4 regions of the Cellulosimicrobium sp. 22598 genome follow, and region 1 is predicted to be linked to each of the others. Evidence: riboswitches for the same ligand, from Rfam matches in the RefSeq annotation. Region 1 holds a riboswitch; each other region holds the start of a gene.

What was found. Region 1 has a riboswitch for thiamine pyrophosphate ahead of ACTJIY_RS01770 (ECF transporter S component). Riboswitches for the same ligand answer to the same signal wherever they lie in the genome.
Region 2: linked by a shared signal. The riboswitch ahead of ACTJIY_RS05560 (TenA family protein) and the one ahead of ACTJIY_RS01770 (ECF transporter S component) in region 1 are both predicted to bind thiamine pyrophosphate.
Region 3: linked by a shared signal. The riboswitch ahead of thiD (bifunctional hydroxymethylpyrimidine kinase/phosphomethylpyrimidine kinase) and the one ahead of ACTJIY_RS01770 (ECF transporter S component) in region 1 are both predicted to bind thiamine pyrophosphate.
Region 4: linked by a shared signal. The riboswitch ahead of ACTJIY_RS18995 (thiamine ABC transporter substrate-binding protein) and the one ahead of ACTJIY_RS01770 (ECF transporter S component) in region 1 are both predicted to bind thiamine pyrophosphate.

What each region holds. Positions count from the first base shown of each region.
Region 1 is NZ_JBQEMZ010000001.1:386,923-391,125, reverse strand. It holds gene ACTJIY_RS01775 (ABC transporter ATP-binding protein) at 1-1,665, opposite strand, end outside; gene ACTJIY_RS01770 (ECF transporter S component) at 1,658-2,383, opposite strand; TPP riboswitch at 2,495-2,614, opposite strand; gene ACTJIY_RS01765 (Rv2578c family radical SAM protein) at 2,798-4,203, shown strand, end outside.
Region 2 is NZ_JBQEMZ010000003.1:298,029-302,231, reverse strand. It holds gene ACTJIY_RS05570 (DUF6882 domain-containing protein) at 1-648, opposite strand, end outside; gene ACTJIY_RS05565 (helix-turn-helix domain-containing protein) at 773-1,261, opposite strand; gene ACTJIY_RS05560 (TenA family protein) at 1,366-2,118, opposite strand; TPP riboswitch at 2,109-2,233, opposite strand; gene ACTJIY_RS05555 (VOC family protein) at 2,322-3,248, shown strand; gene ACTJIY_RS05550 (alpha/beta hydrolase) at 3,245-3,889, shown strand; gene ACTJIY_RS05545 (VOC family protein) at 4,002-4,203, shown strand, end outside.
Region 3 is NZ_JBQEMZ010000006.1:17,315-21,517, reverse strand. It holds gene ACTJIY_RS07975 (SDR family oxidoreductase) at 1-812, shown strand, start outside; gene ACTJIY_RS07970 (YceI family protein) at 1,066-1,740, shown strand; gene ACTJIY_RS07965 (hypothetical protein) at 1,752-2,009, opposite strand; TPP riboswitch at 2,064-2,157, shown strand; gene thiD (bifunctional hydroxymethylpyrimidine kinase/phosphomethylpyrimidine kinase) at 2,150-3,118, shown strand; gene ACTJIY_RS07955 (hypothetical protein) at 3,149-3,430, opposite strand; gene ACTJIY_RS07950 (quinone oxidoreductase family protein) at 3,427-4,203, opposite strand, start outside.
Region 4 is NZ_JBQEMZ010000024.1:24,025-28,227, reverse strand. It holds gene ACTJIY_RS19000 (ABC transporter permease) at 1-697, opposite strand, end outside; gene ACTJIY_RS18995 (thiamine ABC transporter substrate-binding protein) at 789-1,889, opposite strand; TPP riboswitch at 1,970-2,074, opposite strand; gene ACTJIY_RS18990 (ABC transporter ATP-binding protein) at 2,252-3,124, shown strand; gene ACTJIY_RS18985 (ABC transporter permease) at 3,124-4,203, shown strand, end outside.

The sequences.
Region 1 (4,203 bases):
GAGCAGCGGGGGCCGGCGCAGGCCCGCGAGCGCGCACAGCGCGTCGTCGGCGAGGACCGTCGACGGCTCGGCGACCGTCGCGAGGGTGCCGCCGACGACCACGGCGACCCGGTCGGCGACCGCCGCGACGAGCGAGAGGTCGTGCGAGACGACGACCACGGCGCCGCCCGCGTCGGCGCGCCCCCGCAGCACGTGGGCGACCGCGGCGGCCTGGGCCCGGTCCAGCCCGAACGTGGGCTCGTCGGCGAGGAGGACCGGCGGGTCCAGGACGGTCGCGGTCGCCAGGGACAGGCGCCGCTGCCCGCCGCCCGAGAGCCGGTACGGGTTCGTGTCGGCGAGGTGCGCGAGCCCGAACGCGGCGAGGGTCCGGGCCACGCACTCCTCGACGTCGTCGACGCGGGCGAGCCGGGCCGACCAGGCGACCTCCTCGCGCACCGTGCGGGCGACGAGCTGGTGCTCGGGGTCCTGGAACACCATCGCGACGGGCTCGCCGGTCGCGGTCGCCACCTCGCCCGTGGTGCGCTCGAGCCCGGCCAGGCCGCGCAGGAGCGTCGACTTGCCGCCCCCGTTGGGACCGACGACGGCGAGCACCTCGCCCGCGCGGACGTCCAGGTCCACACCGCGCACGACGGCCGGGTCGTCGCTCCGGGACCGCCCGGCGCGGAGTCCGCTGCGGCGGACGGAGAGACCGCGCGCCCGGAGCGCGACCGGTCGCGCCGTGCCGGACGGGGGCCGGTCCGTGGTCGTCGAGCGCGACGGCGAGGACCGCACGAGGTCGACCAGCCAGTCGTCCGTCTCGGGGGAGCCGAGCGCCCCGGGCGCGCCCGCCTGCTCGAGGCGGACGGCGAGGGGTAGCCAGCACCCCAGCCCGGAGAGGTCGTGCGCGTGCTCGCGCAGGACGCGGTCGGTGGGGCCGTGCGCGACGACCCTGCCGTCGCGCCCGAGGACCAGGGTCGCGTCCGGCAGCGCGCCCAGGTCGTCCAGGCGGTGCTCGACGAGCACGACCGAGCGGTGCCGCGGCGCGGCGTCGTCACGGCCGTCGGGTCCGGGGCGGCGCGCGAGGCGGGCGACGAGGGCCCCGACGTCGTGGGCGGCGGCGGGGTCCAGCAGCGCGGTGGGCTCGTCGAGGACGAGGAGCTCCGGCTCGGCGACGAGCGCCGCGGCGACCGCGACGCGCTGCGCCTCGCCGCCCGACAGCGCGTGGGTCGCGCGGTCGTGCAGGTGCGCGGCGCCGACGGCGGCGAGCGCCGCGGTCGCGCGGGCGTCCGTGGTGCCGGGGTCGGCGCCACGGTTCTCGAGCGCGAACCGCAGCTCCTCGTCCACGCGCGCCAGGCAGAGCTGGTCGCCGGGCCGCTGCTGGACGAGGCCCACGCGGGCGGCGAGCACGGGCGGCGGCACCTCGCGCGGGTCGGCGCCGGTCACGCGGAGGCCGCCCAGGACGACGCCCGGGAGGGTGTGCGGGACGACGCCGACCAGCGCGCGCAGGAGGGTCGACTTCCCGCACCCGGACGGGCCGAGGACCAGCAGGCTCGTCCCGGCCGGGACGGTGACGTCGACGCCGTCGAGCACCCGGGTGCCGTCGTGCCCGAGGTGCACGGTCACGTCGGCGACCGTGACGGCGTCCGGAGCGACGGCGTCGCGCACGCGCGCGGTCGCCTCAGCCACGGCGGGCCGTGCCGATCGCGAACGCGTCGAGGGTGCCCGTGCGGGCGAGCGCGTCGCCGAGGAGGCGGGCCGCGAGGCCGCACAGCACGACGCACGACACGACCTGGATCCCGAGCCGGAGCATCGCGTAGTCCTGACCGAGCCAGCCGAAGCGCACGGCGTTGAAGGCGAACGTGACCAGGGCCGCGCTCACGCCCGACGCGACGAAGACCCACCATCCGAACCGGCGGTAGCGCGTGAGCGCGAACGGCAGCTCGGCGCCGACGCCCTGGACCAGGCCCACGACGAGCAGCAGCGGCCCCGCGGGGGACGCGAGGAAGACGACCTCGACGAGCGCGGCGAGGGTCTCGGCAAGGATGCCGACCCCCGGCTTGCGCACGATGTACGTGGCGAGCGGGCCGACGACGATCCACGCGCCCGCGAGGACGTTCGCGGCGAGGTCCGCGAGGGGGCCCATCGCGAGCTGGAGCGGGGCCCAGAGCTGGACGAACGCCCAGTACACGAACCCGAAGACGACGCCGAGGACGGCGACGAGCACCGTCTCGTGGAGCGTCAGCCCGCGGCGCCGTGCGGGGCGCCCGGTCGGGCGGACCGCGAGATCGGGCACCCCGCCGGCCGACAGGTCGGCCGGCACGCCGGCCGATCCGGTGGGCGGCTGGTCGGTGGGTGCGGCGGCAGTCGGGGTCGCCTGCTGCGGGGTGGTGCGGGGCTCGGCCATGCGGGTTCCCTCCGTCGGGCCCCCGGGGCGAGGGGTGCACGACGGCGCGCCACCGCCGGGCCCCGGCGCGCCCGGCCGCGTGCGGGGTGCACGGGCACGAGCGCGCAGGGGACGGTGACGTCGGCCCTGCTCCCTTCGCTGGTACGAACCAGATCAGGTTCCACGGGTCTGCAGGTGGGACGGGTGTCCGGCCTGCACTCTCAGCGCTCGTGCGCTCCCCGGGGGCGTTCGGCCCGACCCTAGGCCCTCGGGGCCACGCGGACAATCCCGGCGTCTCAGCCCGCGGGACGGGCCCTGGGCCGCCCGTGCACCGGCCCTGCGCAGGGTGCGGGTCGCCGCTGACGCGGAGCAGGCGTCCCCCGGGGAGGACCGCGGGGCTTGACCTGAGGATCGAACACCTGTTCGAATGTGCGGATGAGGTGGGACGGACAGGCGCTCGGCGCGGACGACGGCGCTCTCCCGGGGCTAGAGCGGGCGGGCCTCGTGCGCAGCGTGCGCACGCCCGACTTCGCGGGCATCACGTTCCACGAGGTGACGGCCAAGAGCGCGCTGTCGAAGGTCCCGGCGATGTCGCGCATGCCGTTCCGCTGGACGGTCAACCCGTACCGCGGCTGCAGCCACGCCTGCTCCTACTGCCTCGCGCCGTCGACCCCGGTGCTGCTCGCCGACGGCACGCAGCGCCCGATCGGCGAGCTGCGCGTCGGCGACGAGATCGTGGGGACCGCACCGCACGGCGCCTACCGGCGCTACGTGCGCACGCGCGTGCTCGACCGCTGGACCACCCGCAAGCGCGCGTACCGCGTGACCCTCGCGGACGGCACGCGCCTCGTCGCGAGCGGTGACCACCGGTTCCTCACCGAACGGGGCTGGCGCCATGTCGTCGGCGGGTCCGGGCGCCGCGCCCACCTGGCGCTGGGCGACGTCCTCGTCGGCCCGGGGTCGGCCGCGCTCGCGGGCGGCCGGGTCGCGCTCGAGGGCCGGGACGTCACGGGCGACGAGGCGCTGCGCGTCGACTCGCTCGAGGCGCTCGACGGGCCGGGGGAGGAGACCGAGCTCGTCGACATCACCACCGGGACGCGGGACTTCGTCGCCGCCGGGGTCGTGAGCCACAACTGCTTCGCCCGGCCCACCCACCAGTACCTCGACCTCGACGCGGGCGACGACTTCGACCGCGAGGTCGTGGTCAAGGTGAACGTCGACGAGGTGCTGCGCGCCGAGCTCGCCCGCGCGTCGTGGGGCCGCGAGCCCGTCGCGCTCGGCACGAACACGGACCCCTACCAGCGGGCCGAGGGGCGCTACCGCCTCATGCCGGGCATCATCGACGCGCTCGCGGGCTCCGGCACGCCCCTGTCGGTCCTCACCAAGGGCACGCTCCTGCGCCGCGACCTGCCGCTCCTCGCCGACGCCGCCTCGCGCGTCGAGGTCGGGATCGGCGTCTCGCTCGCGCTGCTGGACCCGACGCTCCAGGCGAGCGTCGAGCCGGGCACGCCCTCACCGCGCGCCCGCCTCGACCTGATCCGCGCCGTCCGCGAGGCGGGCCTGCCGTGCGGCGTCATGGTCGCGCCCGTGCTGCCGTGGCTCACCGACTCCACGCGCGCGCTGACAGACCTGCTCGACGCCGTGAAGGACGCCGGGGCCACGGGGGTCACCGTGCTGCCGCTGCACCTCAAGCCCGGGACGCGCGAGTGGTACCTGGGCTGGCTCGCGCGGGAGCACCCGCAGCTCGTCCCCGGCTACGAGCGGGTCTACGCCCGTGGCGCGTACGCCTCGAAGGCGTACCGCTCGTGGCTGTGGGACCGCGTGCGCCCGATGCTCGAGGC
Region 2 (4,203 bases), on a different contig from region 1:
GGTCACGCTCCCGTCGGGCAGGGCGAGCTCGACCGCGCCGTCGCCCTGCGCCGTCCGGAGCCCGCGAGCGACGGCGTAGGACGCGACGGCGCGCCGGTGGTCGACGACCGTCACGGACAGCAGGCCTTCGCTCAGCACCCGCACGACGCGCGGCACGCTCGGCGCGGGCAGCGCGAGATCGTCGGCGTCGAGGAGGAACCAGGCGCGCGTCCCGCCGCCGACGGGTGCGCTGTAGTGGGTCCAGGTCCCGGTGACGGCCTTGGCCGCGAGCGCGAGGCGGTACGGGAGGTCGTCGGTGAGCGGCAGCTCCGCCTCGGTCGCCTCGCGCAGGCCGGTCTCGCGGGTCTTCTCGGCGGCGCGCAGCACGTCGTCGGGGAAGTCGTTGACGTTGTTCCACGCCCACATCCAGGTCCCGGGGCCGGGCGCGGCCGTGCCGAGGAACTGGAGCCGGCAGGTCGTCGTCCCGCCGTCCGGTGCGGTGAAGGTGAACGTCCCCGTGGCCATCTCGGCGCCCCACGCGTCGTCGCCGTGGCGGTCGACGAGGTGGAGCTGGTGCTCGTGCGAGAGGAACGCGGCGTCGTCGACGAGCTCCTGGAGGGCCGGGGCGGTCTGCTCTGCCGTGCCGTGCGCGGTCTGCGGCTCCGTCATCCCTCGACGGTAGCGGCGCCCGCCGCGCCGCGCCGGGGCGCGACACGCGGTGCCGACCAGGAGCCGGCCAGGTGCGGGCCCTGTGCCGGCCGCGCGTCAGCCGGTGCGGCCGGCCCCGCGGGAGTCAGGCCGCGAGGAGCAGCACGTCGGCGGCGCGCACGGTCGCCCGCGCCGCGAGCGTCGTGCGCGCGACCGGGAGGTCGCGCACGGGTTCGCCGGCGGGTGCGGGGTCCCGCGGCGCGGAGAGCGCACCGCGCTCCCGGACGGAGGAGAGCACGCGCACGGGGGCGACCGGGCGCAGCTCCTCCCCCGTCCGGGCCACGAGGTCCACGAGGCGTAGGCCGAGGGCGCCGCAGACGGCGGCCAGGACCTCGGACGACGCCTCCTTGCGGCCGCGTTCCACCTCGGACAGGTAGGCGGTCGAGACCCGTGCGGCAGCCGCGACGTCGACGAGCGTCCGACCCTGCGCGAGCCGGGCCCGTCGGAGGATGCCGCCGATGACGTGGCGCAGGAGCGGCTCCGGCCGACCACCCTCCCGGGGCCGGGGGCTCGCCGGCACTCCGCTCGGCACTCCGCTCGGCCCTGCGTTCGGCACCGCGCTCGTCGCGTCCATGCGGTCACGCTACCCGCGCCCCGCCCGGGTGCCGAGGCACCCGGGCGAGGATCTGCTCCTGGCGTAAGGCCCGACGTCGGGCGCTCACCGGTCCGGGAGGGACGTCACCACCGCTCGAGCGACCACGCCATCTGCCAGAACCGGATCTCGTGGCGGCAGCTCAGCTCGAACGCGCGCTCCATGCGGGCGCGCTGTGCCTCGCCCGCGTCGGCGGCGAGCGCGTCGAGCCGCTCGCGCAGGTCGGCCAGGACCCCCTCGGTGCGCTCGGCGGCGTAGAACTCCCACCAGCCCGCGAGCGGGTGGTCGTCCCCGATCGCGCCGAGCGTCGTCTCGCGCTCGGCGAGCCAGAACCTGCGCGCCGACCAGATGTAGGTCCATGGGCACGGCAGGAGGGCGGCGAGCAGCACGCCGAGCGAGTCGCGGCCCGCGGCGAGCATGTGGTCGACGTACGCCTGCGCGCTCGGGGCGAGGCGGTTCGTCTGCGCGTCCTCGTAGGCCACGCCGAGGAAGTCGCACATCGCGTGGTGGGCGTGCGACTCGTCGTCGAGCAGGAACCCGGCCTTCTCGTGGAAGTACGCGGCCCACTCGCGGTCCGGCGCGAGCGCCATGCCGAGCCCGTAGCAGCGCAGGTACGCCGTGAGGTACTGGTGGTCCTGGCCGACGTAGTGCCGCACCGCGTCCGGCTCGACCGACCCGTCGCGCAGCCCGGCGAGGAACTGGTGGTCGTAGAACTCGTCGAAGAGGTGCGCGTACCGGCGCGCGAGGTCGACCGTGAAGCCGGTCTCCCCCGGCCGGACGAGCGCGGTCGGGTCGTCCGCGAGGACAGGGTTCAGGGTGATGGCAGCAGGCGTCGTCATGCCCACGTTCCTCCGCTCGTGCTAGCGAGATCAGGTTCGACGGGTCCGGGCGGCCGTACCGCTCGTCTCAGTCCCTCGGCCCGGTCACCCGGGCGGGACGCCCCGCGTGGTTCGCGGCGACCCTAGCAAGGAAGCGCCCCGCGTGTCGGGATCGTCCGGCGGCGTGGTGGAATATAGTTGTAGCGACAACAGTTGGAGCAGACATGACCACGAGCACCCCGGGCGCGCCGACCGACCGCCTCCTGTCCCCGTCCACGAGCATGGACGCCGTCACGCTGCGCGTCGGCGACCTCGAGCAGATGACGTCCTACTACACGGGCGCGTTCGCGCTGGCCCCGCTCGAGGAGCGCTCGCGCGGCACCGAGGTGCACCGCGTCCTCGGCCGCGGCACGACGCCCATGCTGCGCCTCGTGCACACACCCGGCCTGCCCGCCGTCGACCGGCGTCAGGCCGGCCTGTTCCACACCGCGTTCCTGTTCGACGACGCCGCGAGCCTCGCCGCGACCGTCTACCGGGCCGCGCAGGACCGTCGGGGGGCGTTCGTCGGGTCGAGCGACCACCTCGTCAGCGAGGCGTTCTACTTCACCGACCCCGAGGGGAACGGGGTCGAGCTGTACACCGACCGCCCCCGCGAGACGTGGGTCCGCGAGCGCGGCCAGATCGTCATGGCGACCGAGTACCTGGACCCGAACGCGTACCTGCGCACGCACCTCGACCAGGAGACGTTCGACGCCGGGCCCGCGCTCGCCGGGCGGGTGGGGCACGTCCATCTCCAGGTCGGCGACATCGCGACCGCGCGCGACTTCTACGTCGACGCCGTCGGGTTCGAGGCCACGGTCACCGAGTACAGCGGCGCCCTGTTCGCCTCCGCCGGCGGGTACCACCACCACGTCGCGATGAACGTCTGGAACAGCGCCGGCGCCGGCCCGCGCGCCGCGAGCCTCGGGCTCGGCGACGTCGCGGTCACCGTCCCCGGTCGCGACGACCTCGACGCGCTCGTCGCCCGCCTGCGGGCCCGCGGCCTGCAGCACGCCGACGACGGCCGCTCCGTCGTCGTGCACGATCCGTGGGGCACGCGGGTCACGCTGGCCGTGCCCGGCACGACGACCGACGAGCTCCTGGCGCGATGAGCGCGCCCGCCGCGCTCGTCGCCGTCCGCTCCGACCCGGGCCTGGGAGGACAGCCCGCCGCGGGGCCCGTCGTCGTGCTGCTGCACGGGTACGGCTCGCACGAGCACGACCTCGCGGGCCTCGGCCCGCACCTGGGCGCGCCGTGGGTCTCGCTGCGCGCCCCGCTCCCTCTCCCCCACGGCGGCTTCGCGTGGTTCCCGATCGTCACGCCGGGCGACCCCGACCCGGAGCCCGTGGCGCGCGCGACCGAGGCCGTCTGGGCGTGGGTCGACGCCGAGCTCGGCCCTGACCGGCCGGTCGTCCCCGTCGGGTTCTCCCAGGGCGGGCTCATGGCGACCCAGCTCCTGCGCACGCGCCCCGAGCGCGTGGCGGCGACCGTCGTCCTCGGCGGGTTCGTCCAGGCCGCGGAGCAGCCCGCGGACGCCGCGCTCGCCGCGTCCCGGCCGCCCGCGTTCTGGGGCCGCGGGGCCGAGGACCGCGTCATCGCGCCGCACGCGGTCGAGCGGACGGCCGCGTGGCTGCCGGGCCGCTCGACGCTCGTCGAGCGCGTCTACCCCGGCCTCGCCCACGGCATCGACGCGCGCGAGCTCGCCGACGTCCGCGCGTTCCTCGACGACGCCCTGGGGCGGACCGCCGCCTGACCGCAGGCGCGGGCGGCCGACCCCGACGGCGGGGGCCCGGCTCGGGGCGCGCACCCGGCGCCGGGCGCGCACGATGGGAGCACCCAGCCGTGCGCACCGAGGAGCCAGGCCGATGTTCCGCAGCCTCTTCCCGATCCTCTCCGTGGCCGACGTGGAGCGGTCGCTCGTCTTCTACCGCGACCTGCTGCGCGGGACCGTCGAGTACGCGTTCCCCGACGAGGGCCCGCCCGTGTACGTGAGCGTGCACGTCGGCGGCTCACCGCTCGGGATCGGGCTCGACGACGGCATGATGCCCGCCGGCGTCGCGCGCACCG
Region 3 (4,203 bases), on a different contig from region 1:
GCATCGGTCGCGCGATCGCGGTCGGCCTCGCCGCCGCCGGTCTCGACGTCGCGCTCCTCGCGCGCGACGCCGACCGGCTCGCGGGCGTGGCCGACGAGATCGGCGCCCTGACCGTCGGGGGTGCGGGGCGCGCGGTCGTGGTCACGGCGGACGTCACGGACGCCGCGGCGGTCGCGGCGGCCGTGGGCGCGGCACAGGACGCGCTCGGGAGCGTCGACCTCCTCGTCAACAACGCGGGGCGCGTCGACGCCGAGGTGCCGCTCTGGGAGGCGGACCCCGACGAGTGGTGGTCGGTCGTCGAGACCAACGTGCGCGGGCCGTTCCTCCTCGCGCGCGCCGTCGTCCCGGGGATGCTCGCGCGCGGCGGGGGTCGCGTCGTCGACCTGAACAGCGGCGCGGGCTCGCACGACATGGACGGCGCGAGCGCGTACAACGCGAGCAAGACCGCGCTCCTGCGGCTCGGCGCGAACCTGCACCGGTCCGGGTTCGCGCGCGGCCTGCGGACGTTCGAGGTCTCGCCGGGAGTCGTCCAGACCGACATGACGGCGTCGATGGTCATGCACGAGGGCCGCACCGAGTGGACCCCGGTGGAGCGCACGGTCGAGATGGTCGTCGCGATCGCGCGCGGCGAGCTCGACGCGTTCTCGGGGGCGTTCGTGCGCGTGACGCACGACTCCCCGGCGTCGTTGCGGGCCGCGGCCGAGGAGGCCCTGGGCCGCGGGTCCTCCCTGCCCGGCCCCGACGCGCGGCGCCTGCGGGTCACGCGCTGGGGCGCGGACGACCCGATGCCGGGAGAGCTGCCGAGCCGCTGACGTCCCGCGGCGTGGCCGCGACCACCCGGCGCGTCGCGGACCCGCCCGCACCGACCCGCAGCGCCGCCCGACCCCTCCGGTCGGGCGGCGCTCGTGCGTCCGCGGGCGACGCCTGCGCGGGCAGCGCGGGCGGGGGAGATCACCCGGCATCTGGTTGAAACTTCACTCACTCATCGGGGATGCTGTCCTGGACACCTGACCAAGTACCGGGCGGACACCGACGTCGCGGCTCGACGACGCGTGGGAGCGACGGATGACGACGGCACGCCCTGTCCGGCAGTGGAACGGCCTCACCGTTCCCGAGGCCGGCACCTACACCCTCGACGAGGCGCACAAGCGCATCGGGTTCACCGGGATGCACATGATGGTCTCGCCCGTCCGGGGCGAGTTCACCCGGGCGCGCGCCACGATCCTCGTCGGCGAGGACCCGCTCGCCTCGGCGGTGTCCGCGACGATCGAGACGGCGAGCCTCGCGACGCACCACGAGGAGCGCGACGCGCACCTGCGCAGCGCCGACTTCCTCGACGTCGACGCGTACCCGACGATCGAGTTCCGCAGCACCGCGGTCACGTGGCAGGGCGAGCAGCAGGACCAGATCCTCGCGTGGGCGCGACTGCGGAACCGTTCGCCCGAGCGCGCCGAGCTCGCGCCGGAGCGGGTGCAGCCCCGGACGGCGCAGGCCGGGCGGTTCCTCGTCGAGGGACTGCTCACCGTCCGCGGCGTCACGCACCGGACCGTGCTGTCGATGCAGTACGGGGGCGCGCGCCGCGACCCCTACGGCCGCGACATCTTCGGTTTCCACGCCGCGGGCGAGATCGACCGCGAGAGCTTCGGTCTCGTGTGGAACGTGCTGCTCGAGACGGGCGGGTTCCTCGTCGGCAAGAAGATCGGCCTCGAGATCGCGGGGGAGGCCCTGCACCAGGCCTGACGTCCGGTCCGTCAGGGCGCGTCGCACGCGACGGCCCCGCGGGCGACCCAGACGTGCCACACACCGCGCTCCGGGTGGACGTGCTCGAAGGCGACGCGGCCGCCGTCTTCGTGCGTGACGACGCCGGCGAGCACGACGCGGCGCCCCCGGCGGTCGACGGTCGTCCAGCGGGCGGGGACCGGAGGGAGCAGCGGCGTCGCGGGGGAGCGCGGCGCGGGTCGGCGGGCGGGTCGGTCGTGCGGCATGCCCAGGAGGACGCGGTCCGGCACGCGTTCTCGCGCGCGAGACCGGGTGAAACCCTCGGGCGCGCAGGACGTAGCATGACGCGCGACACGGGGTGCCCCGCCGAGGGCTGAGATGAGACCCGTCGAACCTGCTCTGGCTCGTACCAGCGAAGGGATGTCCCGCGATGACGCTCGCCCTGCCCCCGCACGACCCCGCACCCGGGCGCGACCGCGCCCACCGGCCCGCGGCCGACCGCACGCCCGGTGCGGCCGGCGGCCCGGGCGCCCTGCCCGCGCGGCCGCGCGTCCTGTCGATCGCGGGGACCGACCCGACCGGGGGCGCGGGCATCCAGGCGGACCTCAAGTCCTTCGCCGCGCACGGCGCGTACGGCATGGCCGTCACGACGGCGCTCGTCGCGCAGAACACGCACGGCGTGCGGTCCGTGCACGTCCCCGGTCCGACGTTCCTGCGCGAGCAGCTCGATGCCGTGTCCGACGACGTCGAGATCGACGCCGTGAAGATCGGCATGGTGGCCGACGAGGCCAACGCCCGCGAGATCGGGGCGTGGCTCGACGCGCTCGCGGCCGCGCGGACCGACGCCGGGCTCCCGCGGCCCTGGGTCGTCCTCGACCCCGTCATGGTCGCCACGTCGGGGCACCGGCTGCTCGACGCGGGGGCGGAGCAGGCCGTGCGCGACCTCGCGGCACGGGCCGACGTCGTCACCCCCAACCTCCCCGAGCTGGCCGTCCTCGCGGGCCGCGACGTCGCGACGACGTGGGACGACGCGCTGACCCAGGCCGCGTCGTACGCGGAGACGAGCGGTGCCGTCGTGCTGCTCAAGGGCGGCCACCTCACCGGTGCGACGTCGCCGGACGCCCTCGTCGTGCCCGCCGGCCCGTCGTCGGACGCGGCACCGACCGTCACGACGTTCGACGGCGAGCGCGTGGACACGCCCCATACGCACGGCACCGGGTGCTCGCTCTCCGCGGCGCTCGCTGCCCTGCGCCCGCAGCGTGCGGGCTGGGATGAGGCAGCGCGCGACGCCAAGGACTGGCTCACCGGCGCGCTGCGCGGCGGGGCGGAGCTGCGCGTCGGGACCGGCCGGGGCCCGGTCGACCACCTGCACGCCTCGTCGCCCGTCGTGCCGCGCTGACGGACCGCGCGCGAGCAGCGGTCACGTCGGTCAGGCGCGGGCCACGTCCTCCTCGGCCGTCGCGTAGACGCACTCGTAGCCCGGCGGGACCCAGCGCCACCGCGCGTCGACGTCCTGGATCGCGACGCCGTCCGGGCGGTCGGCGACGCACGCGTCCGCCTGCTGGCGCAGACCGACCGTCACCCAGTACACGGCGAGCGCCGCGGCGAGCAGGACGGAGAGGATGGTCACGGCGCGGCGGAGGGCGGGGGTGGGGCCGCCGTCGGACCCGTCCTCCTCGCCCGGCCGCGCGGGCACCCAGTCCCAGCTCACGCGTCGCCCGTCTCCGCGGCCGGGTCAGGCGCCGCGGCTGCGTCAGGGACGAGCAGCACCTTGCCCGTGGTCGCGCGGCCCTCCAGGGCGCGGTGCGCGTCGGCGGCGTCGGCGAGCGCGAACGTGGCGCCGACGCGCACGTGCAGCGTGCCGCCCGCGACGGCGCCGAGCACCTCGGTCGCCCGCTCGACGAGCTCGGCGCGCGTCGCCGTGTGGTCGGCGAGCTTGGGGCGCGTGAGGAAGAGCGACCCGCCCGCGTTGAGCCGCTGCGGGTCGAACGGCGGGACCTGCCCGGACGAGCCGCCGTAGAGCACGAGCGTGCCCCGGCGGTGCAGCGACGCGAGCGACGCGTCGAACGTGTCCTTGCCCACCGAGTCGTACACCGCCGCGACGCCCTCGCCGCCCGTGAGCCCGCGCACGACCTCCGGCAGCTCGGTGGTGAGGTCCGCGAACGCCGTGTACTGGATCGCGTGCTCGGCGCCCGCGCCGCGCGACAGCTCCGCCTTCTCGGGCGTCGAGACCGTCGAGATCACGTGCGCGCCCCGTGCCACGAGCATCTGGGTCAGGAGCAGTCCGACGCCGCCCGCGCCCGCGTGCACGAGCACCCGGTCGCCCGGGCGGACCTGGTAGGACGACGTGCACAGGTAGTGCGCGGTGAGGCCCTGGAGCGCGACGGCGGTCGCGTCCTCGAGCGACACGGCGTCGGGGACGTGCAACGCCTGGGCGGCGTCCACGACGACGAGGTCCGCGTACGACCCGGGCGCCTCGGTCCA
Region 4 (4,203 bases), on a different contig from region 1:
CCGTCTCGATCGTCCCGTAGCGGATGCCGCCGAGCACGAGCACGACGCCGAACGCCGTCGCGCAGAAGAGGAAGACGATCGACGCGGCGCTCGCGATCGCGGGCGTCAGCGCCGGGAGCGTCACGGTGCGGAACGCGCGCCACGGCGTCGCGCCGAGGGCGCGCGCCGCCTGCTCGGCGCGCGGGTCGAGGTGCTCCCAGAGCCCGCCGACCGTGCGCACCACCACGGAGTAGTTGAAGAACACGAGCGCGACGACGATCGCCGCGAACGTCTCGTCGAGCCGCAGGAACCCGAGCGGGCCGCCCTGCACGAGCAGCGACCGGAACGCGACGCCGACGACGACGGTCGGCAGCACGAACGGCACCGTGACGAGCGCGCGCACGACCCGCCGCCCGGGGAACCGGCACCGGTACAGCACGTACGCGCCGGGCACGCCGAGCAGCACCGAGAACGTCGTGCCGAGCACCGCCTGCCAGAGCGTGAGCCCGAGGATCCGCCACGTCCGTGGCTGCGAGAACACCTCCGCGAACCCGGACAGGTCGAGGCCGCCGTCGTCCCCGACGAACCCGCGCGCCACGAGCGTGACGACCGGCCACGCGAAGAACACCCCGAGGAACGCGAGCGGCACCGCCGTCGCCAGACCCCACAGCACCGCGCGTCCGACGCCGCCCCGCCAGACCGCCCGACCCCTCACCACGGCTCTACCTCGCGCGACCACGGCTCTACCTCGGCAGACCGGGGCTCTACCTCGCGAGGTAGAGGCGTGGTCGCGCAGCGCGCACCGGGCGTCAGTCGACGACCGTGGCCGTCCATGCCTTGATCCACTCGTCGCGGTGCGCCGAGACGTCGGCGGGTGCGACCTCGAAGGGCTCGTCGGCGAGCGGGGCGAACTCGGCCCAGCCGTCGGGGAGCGCGACGGAGTCGTCGGCGGGGTACATGTACATCTGCTCCGGGACGTCGGCCTGGAACGCCTCGCTCACGAGGAAGTCGACGAGCTGCTGCGCGCCCTCGGGGTTCTTCGCGTTCGCGAGCACGCCCGCGTACTCGACCTGGCGGAAGCACGTGTCGAGCAGCGCGCCGGTCGTGGACGCGGAGCCGTCCTCGGTGAGCGTGAACGCGGGCGACGTCGAGTACGACAGCACGAGCGGGCGCGGCCCGGCGCCCTCGGAGCCGGAGAAGTCGACGTAGTACGCGTCGGACCACCCGTCGACGACCTTGACGCCGTTGTCCCGGAGGTCCGCCCAGTAGTCCTCGTAGCCGTCCTCACCGAACGCGCCGATCGTCGCGAGGAGGAACGCGAGACCGGGCGACGACGTCGCCGGGTTGGTCACGACGAGGAGGTCCTCGTACTCCGGCTTCGCGAGGTCCTCGAGCGAGACGGGCTCCGGGATCCCGGCGTCGGCGAACCACGCGTGGTCGACGTTGACGCACACGTCGCCGAGGTCGACCGCCGTGAGCTCGTCGCCGTCGCCGACGGCGTACGAGGCCGCCGAGTCGGACAGGCCCTCCGGCGTGTAGGGCGCGAGGACGCCCTCGTCGATCGCCCGCGACGCGAACGTGTTGTCGATCCCGAACACGACGTCGCCCAGCGGCGAGTCCTTGGTGAGGATCAGCTGGTTGACGAGCGCGCCGCCGTCGCCGGGGGCGACCTGCTCGACGGTGAGCCCGCTCTCCTCCTCGAACGCGGCGAGCACCTCGTCGCTCACGGCGAAGGAGTCGTGGGTGACCAGGGTGACCGTGCCCCCGGTGCCCGACGACGCGTCGTCACCTCCGGAGCCTGAGGTCGCGTCCTCGCCGCCACTGCACGCGGCGAGGGCGAGGAGGGCGAGGGTCGTGCCCGCGCCCGTGACGAGGGCGCTCCGGCGGGTACGGGCGGTCGTGCGCTGCATGTGTCCTCCCAGGACGTTCAGGAGGGGTTCACCGGCCCGCGCGACCGTGCCCCGCGAGCGCGGGCGACCGCACGAGCAGGTGATCGAGATTCCCGACTTCCTCCACCGGTGCTAACCGGATCAGGTTCGAGGGTCTGCGGTGGTCCGCACTCTCAGCTCCTCCAGGAGCTCCCCTGTCGTTCCCGTCGAGCCTACACCGGGCCGCGCCTGGGGAATCCCCCTGAGAGAACCCTGAGCGCGGCCCCGCGGCGACCAGGGAGGGGTTCCGGGCCGGTCCCCGATGCCCCGGGGCGCACCGCCGCGGGAGGGTCGAGACGACCGGACCGGGACACCCGGCCGACGACGCAGGAGGGGAAGGACCGATGAGCAGCAGACCTGGGACGACGGGCGTGAGGACGACCGTCGCCGCGCCCGCCGAGCACGCCGCGGGTGCCGCCGGGACCACGCCGGAGCGGCCCGTGATCGCCACCGCGCGGGGGATCGTGAAGACCTACGGGCGCGGCGAGGCCGCGGTCCGCGCCCTGGACGGCGTCGACGTCGACCTCGAACGGGGGCGCCTGACCGCGATCATGGGCCCGTCGGGGTCGGGCAAGTCGACCCTCATGCACTGCCTCGCCGGGCTGGACTCCCCCACGGCGGGGACCGTCGTCGTGGACGGCGAGACCGTCTCGGCGATGAGCGAGCGACGGCTGACGCGGCTGCGACGCACGCGCATCGGGTTCGTCTTCCAGTCGTTCAACCTCGTGCCGACGCTCACGGCGGAGGAGAACATCGTGCTCCCGCTCGCCGTCGCGCGCCGGCCCGTGGACCGGGAGTGGTTCGACCGCGTCGTCGACGCCGTCGGCCTGCGCCCGCGGCTCGGGCACCGGCCGGCGGAGCTCTCGGGCGGGCAGCAGCAGCGGGTCGCGTGCGCGCGGGCGCTCGTGTCCCGGCCGGCGGTCGTGTTCGCGGACGAGCCGACCGGCAACCTCGACTCGCGCGCCGCCGCGGAGGTGCTCGGCTTCCTGCGCGCCTCGGTGGACGACCTCGGCCAGTCCGTCGCGATGGTCACGCACGACCCGACGGCGGCGTCGTACGCGCACCGCGTGCTGTTCCTCGCGGACGGGCGCCTCGTGACCGAGCTGCGCGACCCGACGCCGCAGGCCGTCCTCGACACGCTCGGGGCCCTCACGCCCGCGGCGTCCGCGGGCGCGCACGCCGCCGGCCCGGCGCACGAACCGGCGACCGTCCGATGATGGGCCGGATCGCGCTGCGCGGCGTGCGCGCGCACGGCGCACAGCTCGTGCTGTCCGTGCTCGCGGTGACGATCGGCGTCGCGTTCGTCACCGGCACGTTCGCGCTCCGCGCGATGCTCGCCTCGACGTTCGACGGCATCGTCGCGTCGTCGATCCAGGCCGACGCGTACGTGCGCGGCGCGGCCAGCGCCGGGTCCGCGCTCGAGTCGTCGTCCGCGCAGCTCGGCGGCGCACGGAGCCTCGTCCCGGCGGACCTGGCCGGCACGCTCGACGCGCGGGACGACGTCGACCTCGCGCTCGCGGAGGTGAGCGGCCCCGCCGTCCTGGTGGGCGCCGACGGCACCGCGGTGCTGAGCACCCAGGCGCCGAGCATGGCGGTCGGGTACGACCCGCGCGACCCCGGGCCGCGCGTGGTCGACGGCCGGGCGCCGGAGAACGGCGGCGAGGTCGCGCTCGAGTCCGCGACGCTCGAGGCGTCCGGGCTCGCCGTGGGCGACACGACCGACGTCGTGCTCGGGGACGCGGTGCGCCCGGTGCGCGTCGTCGGCGAGCTCTCCCTGTCCGCGCCCATGGCGGGCGCGACGATCGTCCTGCTCGACGCGGCGACCGCGGCCGCGACGTACGCGCCGGACGGCATGGTGCCGTCGATCGCCCTGCACGCCTCCGACGGCGTCTCGCCCGAGGCGCTGCGCGACGCCGTCGCGACGTCGCTGCCCGACGGCGCCGAGGCCGTGACGGGCGCGGAGCTGCGCGCCGAGACGAGCAGCGCCGTCGCCGACCAGCTCGGCTTCGTCTCGACGTTCCTGCTCGTGTTCGCCGGGCTCGCGCTGTTCGTCGGCACGTTCATCATCACCAACACGTTCGCGATGCACGTGCGCCGCCGCACGCGCGAGCTCGCGCTCCTGCGCGCCGTCGGGGTGTCGCCCGGGCAGGTGTTCGCCTCGGTGCTGGGGCAGGCCGCGGTCGTCGGGGTCGTCGGCGCGGTGCTGGGCGTCGCGGCCGGGTTCGGGCTCGCCGAGCTCGCGCGGGCCGGGCTCGGCGCGGTGGGCATGGAGCTCGCCGGCTCGCTGCCCGTGACG